DNA from 3 places in the Actinocorallia libanotica genome. Region 1 is predicted to be linked to each of the others. Evidence: riboswitches for the same ligand, from Rfam matches in the RefSeq annotation. Region 1 holds a riboswitch; each other region holds the start of a gene.

What was found. Region 1 has a riboswitch for S-adenosylmethionine ahead of ABD140_RS04345 (aminotransferase class V-fold PLP-dependent enzyme). Riboswitches for the same ligand answer to the same signal wherever they lie in the genome.
Region 2: another riboswitch for S-adenosylmethionine. It lies ahead of ABD140_RS21540 (PPOX class F420-dependent oxidoreductase); the one in region 1 lies ahead of ABD140_RS04345 (aminotransferase class V-fold PLP-dependent enzyme).
Region 3: another riboswitch for S-adenosylmethionine. It lies ahead of thrC (threonine synthase); the one in region 1 lies ahead of ABD140_RS04345 (aminotransferase class V-fold PLP-dependent enzyme).

What each region holds. Positions count from the first base shown of each region.
Region 1 is NZ_BAAAHH010000002.1:274,807-279,247, reverse strand. Features, by position in the region: gene ABD140_RS04355 (hypothetical protein) at 1-327, shown strand, start outside; gene ABD140_RS04350 (PIG-L family deacetylase) at 333-1,136, shown strand; SAM riboswitch class IV at 1,158-1,272, shown strand; gene ABD140_RS04345 (aminotransferase class V-fold PLP-dependent enzyme) at 1,318-2,544, shown strand; gene ABD140_RS04340 (hypothetical protein) at 2,635-3,825, shown strand; gene ABD140_RS04335 (metallophosphoesterase family protein) at 3,822-4,441, opposite strand, start outside.
Region 2 is NZ_BAAAHH010000018.1:54,196-58,636, reverse strand. Features, by position in the region: gene ABD140_RS21550 (MFS transporter) at 1-8, opposite strand, end outside; gene ABD140_RS21545 (TetR/AcrR family transcriptional regulator) at 120-851, shown strand; SAM riboswitch class I at 871-985, shown strand; gene ABD140_RS21540 (PPOX class F420-dependent oxidoreductase) at 1,125-1,583, shown strand; gene ABD140_RS21535 (2'-5' RNA ligase family protein) at 1,580-2,383, shown strand; gene ABD140_RS21530 (hypothetical protein) at 2,620-3,027, opposite strand; gene ABD140_RS21525 (alpha/beta hydrolase family protein) at 3,114-4,178, opposite strand; gene ABD140_RS21520 (GNAT family N-acetyltransferase) at 4,287-4,441, shown strand, end outside.
Region 3 is NZ_BAAAHH010000048.1:7,840-12,280, reverse strand. Features, by position in the region: gene ABD140_RS35130 (alpha,alpha-trehalose-phosphate synthase (UDP-forming)) at 1-998, opposite strand, end outside; SAM riboswitch class I at 1,178-1,318, shown strand; gene thrC (threonine synthase) at 1,334-2,563, shown strand; gene ABD140_RS35120 (MoaD/ThiS family protein) at 2,566-2,841, shown strand; gene ABD140_RS35115 (cold-shock protein) at 3,078-3,278, shown strand; gene ABD140_RS35110 (hypothetical protein) at 3,349-4,011, opposite strand; gene groL (chaperonin GroEL) at 4,404-4,441, shown strand, end outside.

The DNA.
Region 1 (4,441 bases):
TTGACGGTCCGCCGCGCCGCCAGGCTGAACGTGGCGGCCACGCCCGGCACCGTCCGCAAGGGCGCGAAGATCAAGGTCCAGGGCCGGTTGACGGCACTGGGGAAGAAGGGCGAGTTCGCGCCTCTGAAGCGGCAGGCGATCGAGATCTGGTTCAAGCCCAAGGGGAAGAAGAAAGGCGTCCGGATAGCGGTCGTCAAGACCAACGCGAAGGGCCGCTACTCGCGTCTGTTCACCGCGAAGAAGGACGGCACCGTCGCGGCCAGGTACAAGGGCACCGAGGTGTGGCAGAAGAAGGTGACGGGTTGGAAGCCGATCGACGTACGCTGAAGCCCATGCTGACGTTGATGGCCGTACACGCCCACCCGGACGACGAAGTGATCAGTACCGGCGGGGTGCTCGCCAAGGCCGCCGCCGCCGGGATCCGCACGGTGCTGGTGACCTGCACCAACGGCGAGCAGGGCGACGCCCCGGGCGGGGTGAAGCCGGGAGAGCCGGGCCACGACCCCGCGGAGGTCCGCGCCCTGCGGCTCGGGGAGCTGGAGAAGTCCGCGGAGCTGCTCGGCATCGAGCATGTGGAACTGCTGGGCTACGCCGATTCCGGAATGGAGGGCTGGGAGGCGAACAAGGCCGCGGACTCCTTCGCCAACGTCGATTTCGACACGGCCGTGGGCAGGCTCGCGGAACTGATGGAGAAGTACCGGCCGCAGGTGGTCGTCACCTATGACGAGAACGGCGGCTACGGGCACCCCGACCACATCCAGGCGCACCGGATCGCGGTCGCGGCCACCGAGAGGACCGGTATCCCGGACAAGCTCTACTACACGGCCGTCCCCCAGTCGGGTTTCCAGGCGATGTTCGACTACCTCGAGTCCAGCGGCCTGGCCGAGGAGATGGGCATGACGGAGCCGCTGGACTTCGGCGTCTCCGACGAGGTCATCACCACGACGGTCGACGTCGCGGAGTACGCGGACACCAAGGTCAAGGCGCTGCAGGCGCACGCCAGCCAGACCGACAGCATCTTCCTGCTGATGCTTCCCGAGGAGGCGAAGCCGCTGGTCTTCGGCGCGGAGTCGTTCATCCGGGTCCGCGGAGAAGGCCCGGAAAAAGAGGACGATCTGTTCACCGGTCTCCGCTGAGACTTGCTATATTCGCCCCCAGGTCATGAGTGCCAGCGTCAAGCCCCGGCTTGCTGGCCGCCAACCCTCCTTCCGCGGCGGGGTGGTCCGGGTGACGACCCGGCCGGGCGCGAAGGGTGTCCGGCAAGCGCGGATCCCACCTGACACGGTCCGGGGTCCCCGGAACCCTGGAGGCTGGGTCATGTCCGTTCTCACCTGCATTCCGAAGGTCGTCGGCGCTGACAGCCCGGTGCCCGTGCCGACGGGTCTCCTGCCGTACGCGAACTTCGACTACGCCGCTTCGGCGCCGTGTCTGGAGAGCGTGCAGGAGGCCGTCACACGGGCGCTTCCGTACTACAGCAGCGTGCACCGGGGCGCCGGATACGCCTCGCAGGTCACGACACGGGCCTACGAGGAGGCGCGGGAGAGCGTCCGCGCGTTCCTCGGCGGACCGCAGGCCGTCGTCTTCACCCGCAACACCACCGACTCGTTCAACCTGCTGGCGCGGGCGCTTCCCGCTCCGACGTCCGTGGTGGTGTTCGAGTCCGAGCACCACGCCACGCAGCTGCCGTGGCGTGGTGCCGTGCGGCTGCCCGTCCCGGCGAGTCCGATCGAGGCGCTGCGGGCGGCCGACGCGGCGTTGAAGGCCTGCCCGCAGGGGCCGCGCCTGCTCGTCGTCACGGCGGCTTCGAACGTGACGGGTGAGTTGTGGCCCGTCCACGAGCTCGCCGACGTGGCGCACCGCAACGGCGCGCGGATCGCCGTGGACGCCGCCCAGCTCGCCCCGCACCGTCCGCTGGACGCGAGCGACCTCGACTACGTCGCCCTGTCGGGCCACAAGCTGTACGCCCCGTTCGGCGCGGGCGTCCTCGCCGGCCGTGCGGACTGGCTGCGGGCCGCGGACCCGTACCTGAAGGGCGGCGGGGCGAGCCGGAAGGTCGGCTCGGGAGGCCGCGTCGAATGGGCCTCGGACGCCGAGCAGCGCCACGAGGCGGGGACGCCGAACGTGCTCGGAGCGATCGCCCTGGCCGCCGCCTGCACGGCGCTCACCGGCTGGGATGACCTGGTCGCCGAGGAGGAGCGGCTGCTCGGCAGGCTTCGCGCCGGCCTCGCGGAGCTTCCGGAGGTGCGCGAACTGTCGTTGTGGGGGGCCGACCACCCGCGTGTCGGCATCGTCTCCTTCACCGTGGCCGGGCATCCTGCGCGTTCCGTGGCGGAGTACCTCTCGAACGAGCACGGCATCGGCGTCCGTGACGGGAAATTCTGCGCGCATCCGCTCGTCCGCCACCTCGTCGGAGGCACCGGAAGGGCGGAGGGCTGCACCGACCCGGACGCCACCGCGGTGCGGGCGAGCATCGGCCTCGGCACCACGGACGAACACGTCGACCGGCTCATCGCGGCATTGCGAGCGCTCACAGAACAGACCTGAAGTCGACCTTGCCCGCGCCCGTCCGCCGTACCACTATGAGACGGCATGAGCAGCGCTTGATCACGGATGTTCCGAGAGCGGGGTGGGCCGGTGCGTGCCGAAGTGAACGTCGAGTGGCCCGAAGAACCGCTGCCCGCCCTCGGCGATCCGGAGGGGCTGCCCCCGGAGCGGCTGATGGGCGAGCTCGCCTCGTTGTGGCCGCTGCTCTCGGAGAGCGTCATGCGGACGGGGCCCGGCTTCCTGTGGCCGGGCTCGCTGCGCTGGGGGCCGGATCAGGGCTGGCAGATCCTGTGCGTTCCGCCGTACGGGATGGGGGAGGAGCCCGTCCCGGAGACGCCCGGCGCGCGGGCGCGTGACGTCTGGTCGGTGATCTGCGGGCTCGTCAAGCTCGCCGTCGGACGCGCGCCGCGCGATCTCACGGACACCCTGATGCTGCTGGAACTGCACGCGGGACGGGCTCCGCACGGCTTGGACGCGGTGGTGCGCGCGCTGCTGGCGGGCAACGATCCGGGCGGCGTGGTGGCGGCGGTGACCCGCCCGTGGGACGAGGGCGTCTCGGTACAGCTCGCCGCCGAGACCGCGGTGGGGTCGCGGAAGGCCAAAGGCGACCCCGAGTGGGACAACGAGGACGCGTTCACCGCCGTCCGCAGTGTGGACGACGTGGTCGCGCTGGCCGTCTGCGACGGGGTGACGGGGCCCGGGGACGGGTCGGGGGCCCGCGCGGCACGGGCGGCCGTCACCGCGCTGCAGGAGTACTTCACCACCGGGTACGACCTGGAAGAGGCACTGGACGCGGCGGAGGCGGCCGTGGTCGGCCAGGGCAGGGGAGCCTCCACGGCCCTGCTCGCGGCGATCCGCCCGGACGGGAGGACGGCGCTGCTGTCGGTGGGGGACAGCCCGGCGTGGCTGGTGCGGATGCTGCCGTTCGGCGGGCGGACGGCCTTCCGCCTCAACCCCGACCAGACGGTGCTCGCCGAGTCCCTGCTCACCGACCCTTCGGCGACGATGGGCGGCTCCATCCTGCTGGGCAACCTCGGCGGGTACGCCGACCAGCCCTTCCTCGCGGAGCTGCAGACGGTGCCCGGCGACATGCTCGTGCTGCTCAGCGACGGCGCGGCCCTCGGCGAGGAGGACTGGTTCGCCGGCGACCTCGTGGATCTGGCGGGCCTGCACCAGTCGGCCGCGGCGCTGGCCGCCGCGCTGGTCGGCAGGGCCGAGCGCCTCGGCGGCCTGGACAACGCCACCGCCCTGGTCGCCGAGATCCGTCCTGCGGGCCGTTAGAGCACGACCCGAGGCAGCTGCGGGGGCTTCGGACGCTTCTTCCACTCCCGGGGGTAGCCGAGCGAGACCTCCTCGAAGCGCACGCCGTCGTAGCGGGTCTCGCGCGGGATGTGCAGGTGCCCGTAGATCATCGCCTTGACGTTGAAGCGGCGGTGCCAGTCGGCGGTGGCCGTCGTCCCGCACCACTGCGCGAACTCCGGGTACCACAGGACGTCCGTGGGGTCGCGGACCAGCGGGTAGTGGTTGACCAGGACGAGCGGGACGTCCGTGTCGCAGGCGGCCAGCCGCCGCTCGGTGAGCGCCACGCGGGCCGCGCACCACGCCTCGCGGCTCGGGTACGGGTCGGGGTGCAGCAGCCGCTCGTCGGTGCAGACGACGCCCGTCTCCATCGCGTACGCGAGCCCTTCCTCCCGGGTCGTGCAGCCGGGAGGCAGGAAGGAGTAGTCGTACAGGAGGAAGAGGGGCGCGATGCGGACGGGCCCTCCCTCCCCCTCCCACAGCGGGTACGGGTCTTCGGGGGTGAGCACTCCCAGCCGTCTGCACAGCTCGACGAGGTGCTCATAACGCGCCACTCCGCGCAGGCCGTCCGCGCCGTCCCGGACCGTCCACAGCTCGT
Region 2 (4,441 bases), on a different contig from region 1:
CGGCCCACAGCGCCCTCCAAGGGGGGTGAGGTAAGGCTTGCCTTAGTCACCCTGGCCGTGTGCGCGCTAAAAGTCAACATGTGTGAAGTTCAAGGAGTGCGGGGTAGTATCCGCGGGAGATGAGCAGCGAACCCCGGCGCCGGCCGACGCACCGCAAGGGACGTCCCACCCTGACGCGCGCCTCGGTGGGCGAGGCAGCACTGGACTTCCTGGGACGCCACGGGCCGGAGAACCTCACGATGCGGTCACTGGCCGCCGAGCTCGGGGTGTCGCCGCGGGCGCTGTACAACTACGTGGCCGACCGCCGCGACCTCATCACCGTGGCCGCCGAGATCTTCGAGTCCCGATGGACGCCGGCCGCGCTGGACTCCGCACAGTGGCACGAAGACCTGCGGGCGTTCTGCCGGGACCTGCGCGCCCACTACCGGCGCCACCCCGGCATGACCACCCTGGCGCTCCGCGAGAACATCACCGGCGCCCGCCATCCCGTCATGCTGCGCAACGTCGACGCCCTCCTCGGTCTCTTCCTCCAGATCGGGCTCGACCTGCAGGACGCCTACCGAGCCTGCATGGAGACCTTCCGCCTGGTCGCCGGATTCGTCGAACTCCAGGACTCCTTCCACGACCGGCCACCGGCGTACCTGAACCCCGCAGACCTCAACGACACACCGCCCCCCTGGCTCCACGACCAGGAGAACCTGCCCCACCTCGCCAGACTCGGCGAGATGGAGGCCGACTCACCCGACACGCTGTTCGAGTTCTCCCTCGACCTGCTGACCGACGGCATCGCCGCCCGCCTCCGCTCCTCCCGGGACCAGCACGGCGACAGCGCCGCCGCCCACTGCCGCTGAACCCCGTGCCGACCTTCGTTGATCATCCAGAGGATCCGAGGGACCTGGCCCTATGGCGGTCCGGCAACCTGCCCGGAGCGGACAAGGTGCCGACGCCAGGAACGCCGCCCCCGCAAATCGCTCGACGATGAGGTTCGCGGCCGAGCCGGTAAGGCTCATCCTGTGGATCGCCTGGCTCATCTTCGGCCCGCATCCAAGGCAGTGCCCGACGCGAAGCCACCACGCGTCCTCCCGTCTTGACTTCAAGTGCGGTTGAAGAAGCATTCTCCTGACATGATCTTCACCGAAGCCGAGATCGCCTACTTGACCGAGCATCCGCTGGGACGCCTCGCCACGATCGGACCCGATGGCGCTCCTCACGTCCAACCGGTGGCCTTCTGGCTGAACGCCCAGACCGCGACCATCGACATCGGCGGGCCGGATCTCACCACCGGCCAGAAGTTCCGCAACATCAAGGCCGATCCGCGCGTCTCCCTCGTCGTCGACGACCAGGCCCCGACCCCCAACCCGATCGGGCAGACCGGACGCGGCATCGAACTGCGCGGCACGGTCGAGATCCTCGTCCTCGATCCGCCGCTCCTGGACGCCTTCTCCAAGGAGACCCTGCGCATACGCCCGCATCGGATCATCGCGTGGAACATCGAGCCGTGGAGAGCCGAAGACCTCACTCCCGCCGCACTCCGCCAGGCCTCCCACCTGATCGGCTACAACGCCCGCGACGTCTCCCGGTGAGGGATGCCGTCGAAGACCAGCAGATGGGAAGCGAACGAGGACGGACCGGCGATGAAGAGCTGCGGCACAGCGCCGAGCTCCTCTTCCAGGTCCTCACCGAACGCGAGGAGAAGAAGAGGAGAAGAACACGTCGCCATCGCCGGGATCGGGGCGAAGCGGCTGCCGACACCGTGTTCGTTCTCGTACACGACCTCGGATCCGGCGTAGAGTCCACCGGCATGGCAGATGAGCCAACCCCTTATCAGGCAGGGACGACCGCATTGGTCGTGGCCGTCCCCGAGGCCGAACCCGTCGTGGAACGCTGGCGGAGCCGATACGACCGCTCGGCTTCCACCGGCGCCCACGCCCACGTCACCGTGCTCTTCCCCTTCCTCGACGCCGAGCGGATCGACACCGCGGTGGTGAGTGAACTGGCGCGCGTGTTCGCCGGTCACCGGGGTTTCACCGCCGAGTTCCGCCGCACCGCACGCCGGCCCTCGCTGTTGTGCCTGCTGCCGGAGCCCGCCGATCCGTTCAGCCGTATGACTCAGGACGTCGTCACGCGCTGGCCCGACCGCCCGCCCTATGGCGGTAAGTACCCGGACACGCCCCCGCACCTGACCGTGGCGATCCGCCAACCCGAGCACATCTTCGAACAGGTCGACAAGGACCTTTCAAGCCGCCTGCCGTTCTCAGCCGCCATCACGTCCGTCGACCTGGTCGTCTTCGAGGATGGCGCGTGGCACCGTCACCGTTCCTTCGAACTGGCCGACGACACCGATCACGCTCCGGGGGCGGGACGGGCGGCAGCACCCGGCTGATGAAGGTGACGCGGTGCAGGATGCGTCAGCACGGCGGTTTGGCGGTGGACCGGCGGGCCTGGCGCAGGGTGGTGGCGTCGGGATAGAAGGTGAAGAACCGGTGGGCGTCCACCTTGACCGGGGAGTCCTGAAGTGCCGAACGGCTCTGACGCCTTTGCGTGGAGGCCGTTTTGCCACGCGGTGGGAGTGGCCTTCGTCGCCGCCGCGAACGGCCTCCTCATGTACCGATTCGAGGGTCAGTTCCAGCGGGGGCCGGTCAGCAGGGTGTGCAGGAGGACGAAAGCGCGTTCCGCGTCGGTGAACTGCTCCGGAGTGGGCATGGTGGTCTTGAAGGCGTGGCCGGTGTCGGCGGGCAGGGATCGCCACTGCAGAACGGGGCTCAGGGCGGTGGCGCACTGGCCCAGGAACCAGGCCAGCGGGCCATGGCAGGACGCCAGCGTGATCGCCACCGCGGCCATTCCCTCCCGGAGCCTCTCCAGCCGCTCCGTCGACGACCCCCCGTCCTCGTCCGCGATGAAGGGCTGCAGGGATCCGCGCAACCGCTGGACCAGGCCCCTGTCGATCTCGGTGGGCTTCCAGGCTCCGCAGACCAGTTCCTGCTCGGCTTCCTCGACGACCGCTTGGACAGCGGAGTAGACACTCATTCGAACAGGCTAGTGAACTGGCGAGAGTGCTCTGGAACACACCCTCAGCCCATGCCGAGCACCCGGGATCCACTCCTTGCGGGACGTCAGGGTGTGGTGTCGCCGCCTTGGCCGTGGTTCTCGACGAACCGTCGTTGGTCGTCCAGGAATCCGTCCGCGAAGAGCGAGCGGGGGGCGAAGAGCGCGGTGAGGATGGTCTTGAGGTCCGACTGCTCGATGGACTGTTCGAGCAGTGAATGGGTCGCGTCCGGGTAGTGCTTGACCGTCAACGCGCCGCCTGCGTCCAGTGCCTTGCGGTAGCCGCGCTCCGTGTCGGCGGTGTCCACGTTGATGTCGTGGCCCGCGAGGATCAGCAGTACCGGTGTACCGCGCAGGGCGTTGAGGTCTTGCGCGGCGTCCGCGGTGTGGTTCTTGGAGATGAAGTTCCAGCGGTCGGCGGTCATGCCGTCCGTGTCGCCGCCCATCGCCCGGACGTACTGCTCGAAGGTCGCGCGGCGCTCCAGGAGCCGTCGGGTGGTGTCGCTCTTGGCGATCTCGGCCTGGGTGCGGGCCGCCGACGCCCCGTCGGCGCGCAGTTCGGCGCGGAGGTTGTAGCGGCCCTGCTGGAGCCAGTTGATCGCGGGCGAGACGGCGATGACGAAGCTCACGGGCGTCTTGGCGGCGATCTTCGGCAGGACCCAGCCCGCCTGGCTGGCTCCCCAGAGTCCGATCCGGTCGCCGTCGACGTCCGGGCGGGCGCGCGCCCAGGCGATGGCGGCGGCCGCCTCGTCGGCCCGGTCGTCCATGGACTGGTCGAGCCAGTTGCCGGGCGCGCCCGCGACGCCGGGCTTGTCCCAGGACAGGGAGGCGTACCCGGCCTTGGCGTTCGCCTCCCACATGGGCTTGTAGCCGTCGTCGTGCGTGGCATCGACGGGGCCGTCGCCGTGGACGTACACGATCAGGCCGTGCCGTTCGCGGCCGTCCTTGGGAGTGGCCAGGACACCGTTGAGGGTGTGGCCGCCGTGGCGGATCGAGACCCGCTGCTCGTCCATGTCGTAGGTGTTCTGCCACAGCACCACGCCGACGAGACCGGCGGCCGCGGCCAGGATCGTGACGAGCGACCACACGGCGATACGGAGCCCGCGCCATCGGGGCCGGGTCTTCGGACACATGAGATCACCTCTGTTCGGCTGACGCGGCACCGAAACTATCACTACTGGAACGGTCGTCATGAGAATGATAGTTTCGGGTCGAGGTCGCAGCGAGAAGGGGGACACCGCATGGGACTCGACGCGACGGGTGCCGGCGCTGGGCCGGTGACGGTCCGGCGGGGCGTTCCGGCCGGATCCGAGCGGCGGGCCGCCGAGCTGTACTGGGATGCTTTCGGCCGCAAACTCGGCCCCGCCCTGAACCCGCCGGACAAGGCGGTGTCCTT
Region 3 (4,441 bases), on a different contig from region 1:
TCGCGGTAGCGGGGGAGGTCGGTGCGGGAGGGGTAGGCGAAGGCCACGTGCACCACCCGTCCGTGCCATTCGGGGTGGTGCAGCAGCAGCTCCCAGTAGGCGGCCAGGCCGCGGACGATGTTCTTGGACAGCTCGGTGCGGTCGATGCGCAGGATCATCTGGCGGCCGCCGGTCTGCTCCAGCAGTGCGGCGCGGCGGTCGGCGACGTCGTCGCGGTCCGCGCGCTCGCGCAGTTCCAGGCCGTCCACGCCCAGGGAGTGCACGCCGACGCGGGTGACGCGCCCCTGGTGGCGGACGGTGCGGGCGAACCTGTCGACCTTGGCGCCCAGGACCGCCTCGCAGCAGTCCAGGAAGGACTCGGCCCACCGGTCGCACAGGAAGCCGGCGTGGTCGGCGCCGAGGATGCCCTCCAGCACGGCGGCGGCGATGTCGTCGGGCAGCAGGCGGAAGTACTCCGGCGGCGCCCACGGGGTGTGCGAGAAGTGGGCGATGCGCAGGTCGGGGCGGCGCTCGCGCAGCATCCGGGGGACCAGGGCCAGGTGGTAGTCCTGGACGGCGACCTTGGCGCCGCGCTCGGCGTCCTGGGCCAGGGCGTCGGCGAACGCCGAGTCGTACGCCTCGTACGACTGCCAGTCGCGCCGGAACGTGCTGTCGAAGTGCGGCTCGTTCGGGGTGTCGTAGAGCAGGTGGTGGACGAACCAGAGGGTGGAGTTGGCCACCGAGTTGTAGGCGCGCTGGAACGTCGTCTCGGGGATGTCCAGCATCCGGACGGCGCCCGTCTCGTGCCCGGCCCGGTCGAGCCGGCCGGACGGGTCCTGGCGGGCGGCGAGCCGGTCGGCCTCCGACAGCGCGGCGCACACCCAGACCAGGTCGGTCCCGGCGGCCACCGAGGCGAGCCCGGAGACCAGGCCCCCGCCGCCGCGGCGCATGGCCAGCGCGCCCTCTTCGGACAGGGAGAAGGACACCGGACCGCGGTTGCTGGCGACGAGTACCTGCATGGCCCGAGTCTCGCACGCCGGATCCCGGCCGCCGAGGGGAGGACCGTTCCCACCGGCCGGAGAGTGATCAAGCTAACAGCAGGGCACGTCCAAGGAGTGAGACCCCCTGTGCTCTTAAACGGACACCTGCGATAAAGTCGGCACACAACTTCATACAGCCCGTGAGTCTTCTTCACGGGCGCTCATCCAGAGGGGTGGAGGGACCGGCCCTGCGAAGCCCCGGCAACCCTCCCGGCTCGCCTTCGCGCCCATGCGAGGCTTCGGCCGGGACGAGGTGCCAACTCCGGCCTGTGACCAAAGTGGCGCAGGAAAGATGAGGGAGAGGCCTCGCACCCATGCCCGACCTGGGTAACGCCACCGCGCTGATCTGCCGCGAGTGCGGAAACACCGTCGAACTCGGCCCCTACTACGCCTGCTCGGAGTGTTTCGGGCCGCTGGAGGTCTCCTACGACCTCAGCGGCGTGACGCGCGAGTCCATCGAGGCGGGGCCGCGCAACATCTGGCGCTACAAGGACCTGCTGCCGGTTCCCTCGAACGTCGCGGAGATCCCCAACACCGAGCCCGGCTTCACCCGGCTGGTGAAGGCCGACCAGCTCGCCTCCGCGCTGGGGCTGCAGTCCCTGTGGGTCAAGGACGACAGCGGCAACCCCACCCACTCCTTCAAGGACCGCGTGGTCGGCGTCGCCCTGGCCGCCGCCCGCGAGCTGGGCTTCAAGGTGCTGGCCTGCCCCTCCACCGGCAACCTCGCCAACGCCGTCGCCGCCGCCGCGGCCCGCGCCGGCATCCGCAGCGCCGTGTTCGTGCCCTCCGACCTGGAGCAGCAGAAGATCATCACGACCGCCGTGTACGACGGCACGTTCGTGACGGTCGACGGCAACTACGACGACGTCAACCGGCTCGCCTCGGAGCTCGCGGGCGAGCAGGAGGACTGGGCGTTCGTGAACGTGAACGTCCGCCCGTACTACGCCGAGGGCTCCAAGACCCTGGGCTACGAGATCGCCGAGCAGCTCGGCTGGCGGCTGCCCGACCAGATCGTCGTCCCGATCGCGTCCGGCTCCCAGCTGACCAAGATCGACAAGGCGTTCCAGGAGCTGATCAAGCTCGGACTGGTCGAGGACAAGCCCTACAAGGTGTTCGGCGCCCAGGCCGAGGGGTGCAGCCCCGTCTCGGCCGCCTTCAAGGCGGGCCACGACGTGGTGCGGCCGGTCAAGCCCGACACCATCGCCAAGTCGCTGGCGATCGGCAACCCCGCCGACGGCCCCTACGTGCTGGACGCGGTGCGCCGGACGGGCGGCGCGGTCGAGGACGTCACCGACGCCGAGGTCGTCGAGGGCATCCGGCTGCTCGCCCGCACCGAGGGGATCTTCGCCGAGACCGCGGGCGGCGTGACCGTCGGCGTGCTGAAGAAGCTCGTCGAGAGCGGCGGGCTCGACCCGGCGCTGGAGACCGTCGTCATCAACTCGGGCGAAGGCCTGAAGACCCTGGACGCGGTGGCCCCGGTGGCCAAGCCGTCCGCCAACATCGCGCCCAACATCGAGGCGTTCCGCGCTACCGGATTGGTCTGAGCATGAGTGTTTCCGTTCGCATCCCCACCATCCTGCGCACCTACACGGGCGGCGAGTCCGAGGTGAAGGCCGAGGGCGGCACGCTGCGCGAGGTCATCGCGGACCTGGAGAAGAACCACACCGGCATCGCGGCCCGGGTGCTGGACGACGCCGGCAAGCTCCGCCGGTTCGTCAACGTCTACGTTGGCGACGAGGACGTGCGCTTCGCCGACGGCCTGGACACCGCGACGCCCGAGGGCGTCCAGGTCTCGATCATCCCGGCGGTCGCCGGAGGCTGACGGCCCCGTGGGAAAGCCCGTCCGAAAGGGCGGGCTTTTTCCGTTGCCGCACGCGGAGGCCATGGCCACACCCGGTCGTGACAATTCCCCGTTTCTTTTCACGCCGGTATCTTCCGGTGCCATCTCCATCACGGGTTGGTTTCCGGACTATCTCGGAAGGGGATCGGGGTTCCGAGGTGGACGCCCCGGTCGCTCCGCGGTCCAGGGGGGCCGCGGCTCCAGGCAGGGTTCGTGACATGGCTCAGGGCACCGTCAAGTGGTTCAACGCGGACAAGGGCTACGGCTTCATCGCGGTCGACGGGGGGAAGGACGTCTTCGTCCACCATTCGGCCATCCAGATGGACGGCTACCGCACGCTGGAGCAGGGGCAGCGGGTGGAGTTCGAGATCGGCCAGAGCGACAGGGGGCCGCAGGCCGACCTGGTCCGCGCCCTGTGACCCGCCGCTTCGAGGAGACCCGCAGGCCTGCGGGTCTCCTCGCCTCGTCCGGGATCCGCCGGACGCCGGGTCACCGTCCGGCGGAGGTGCGGCGCCAGCCGTCCCCGTAGCCGTCGCGGTCGTACCGGTCATAACCGTCGTCGTACCGGTCGTCGTCATCGTCGTACCGGCCCTGCCAGTCGTCCCGGCCCTGCCAGTCGTCGCCGTAGCGGCCCTGCCAGTCGTTCCAGTCCCACAGCTGGAACGGGCGGCTGTAGTGGGCGAAGGTGCGGTAGGTCGGCGGGACGTAGACGCGGTACCACTGGCCCCAGTGCCTCTTGCCGCTCAGCCGCTGGCCGCGCAGCCGGTCGGCGCGGCCCCAGAACCGGTCGCCGTGGAAGCGGAAGTTCACCTTGCCCCAGCGGTTGGTGCGCTTGCACCCGATGGTGTAGAAACCGCCGCTCCAGTCGGACCTCTGCTGGAGGCAGGCGCGGGCGTAGGGGAGCGGCGCGCGGCGCCCCCAGTCGGAGGTGCGGTAGACGAGGACGCGGGCGCCGCCGCTCCGGCCGTTCCAGGAGTAGGCGCGCACCTTGGTGCCGACCCGGAAGCGGTGCGCCTTCGTCTGTCGCCTCTCCTGCTGCCGTGCCTGCTCCTGCCGCGCGGCGGTCTCGGAGGCCTGCGCCGGAGTGCCAATGGCGGACGCCAGGCTCAGAGCCATCACGCCGGAGAGCGCCAGCCCCAGGGTCTTCTTCACTGTCCGTCCCCTTCTCATCGGACGAAGTAACCATTGCCCCCAGGAACTTCACCTCGCTACCCTTCGCGTAAAGTCAACTACAGATAGTAATTTCCCTAGCTCATTACCCCACTGTGTGACGAGTCCCCCCATAACCCCCAGGTGCTTCGCCGCGGGCGGCTCTTGCCTGCTCAGCACCGGTCCCGCTTGCACTCGACGGGGGAGAGTGCTAGACAATGGTTAGCACTCTCCCCGTGAGAGTGATAACTCTGCAGAACTTTCTGGGTCGGGACGACGAGGTCTCGCCGCCGCGGCACACATGGGGCCGCGGGAACGGCGCGGCCGTCCGTCGCGGGCGTCTGCCCGATCCGCCATGTTCCGTATCCACTCCATCCAAGGAGGATCTGGAGCCTATGGCTGCCAAGATGATCGCGTTCAACGAGGAGGCCCG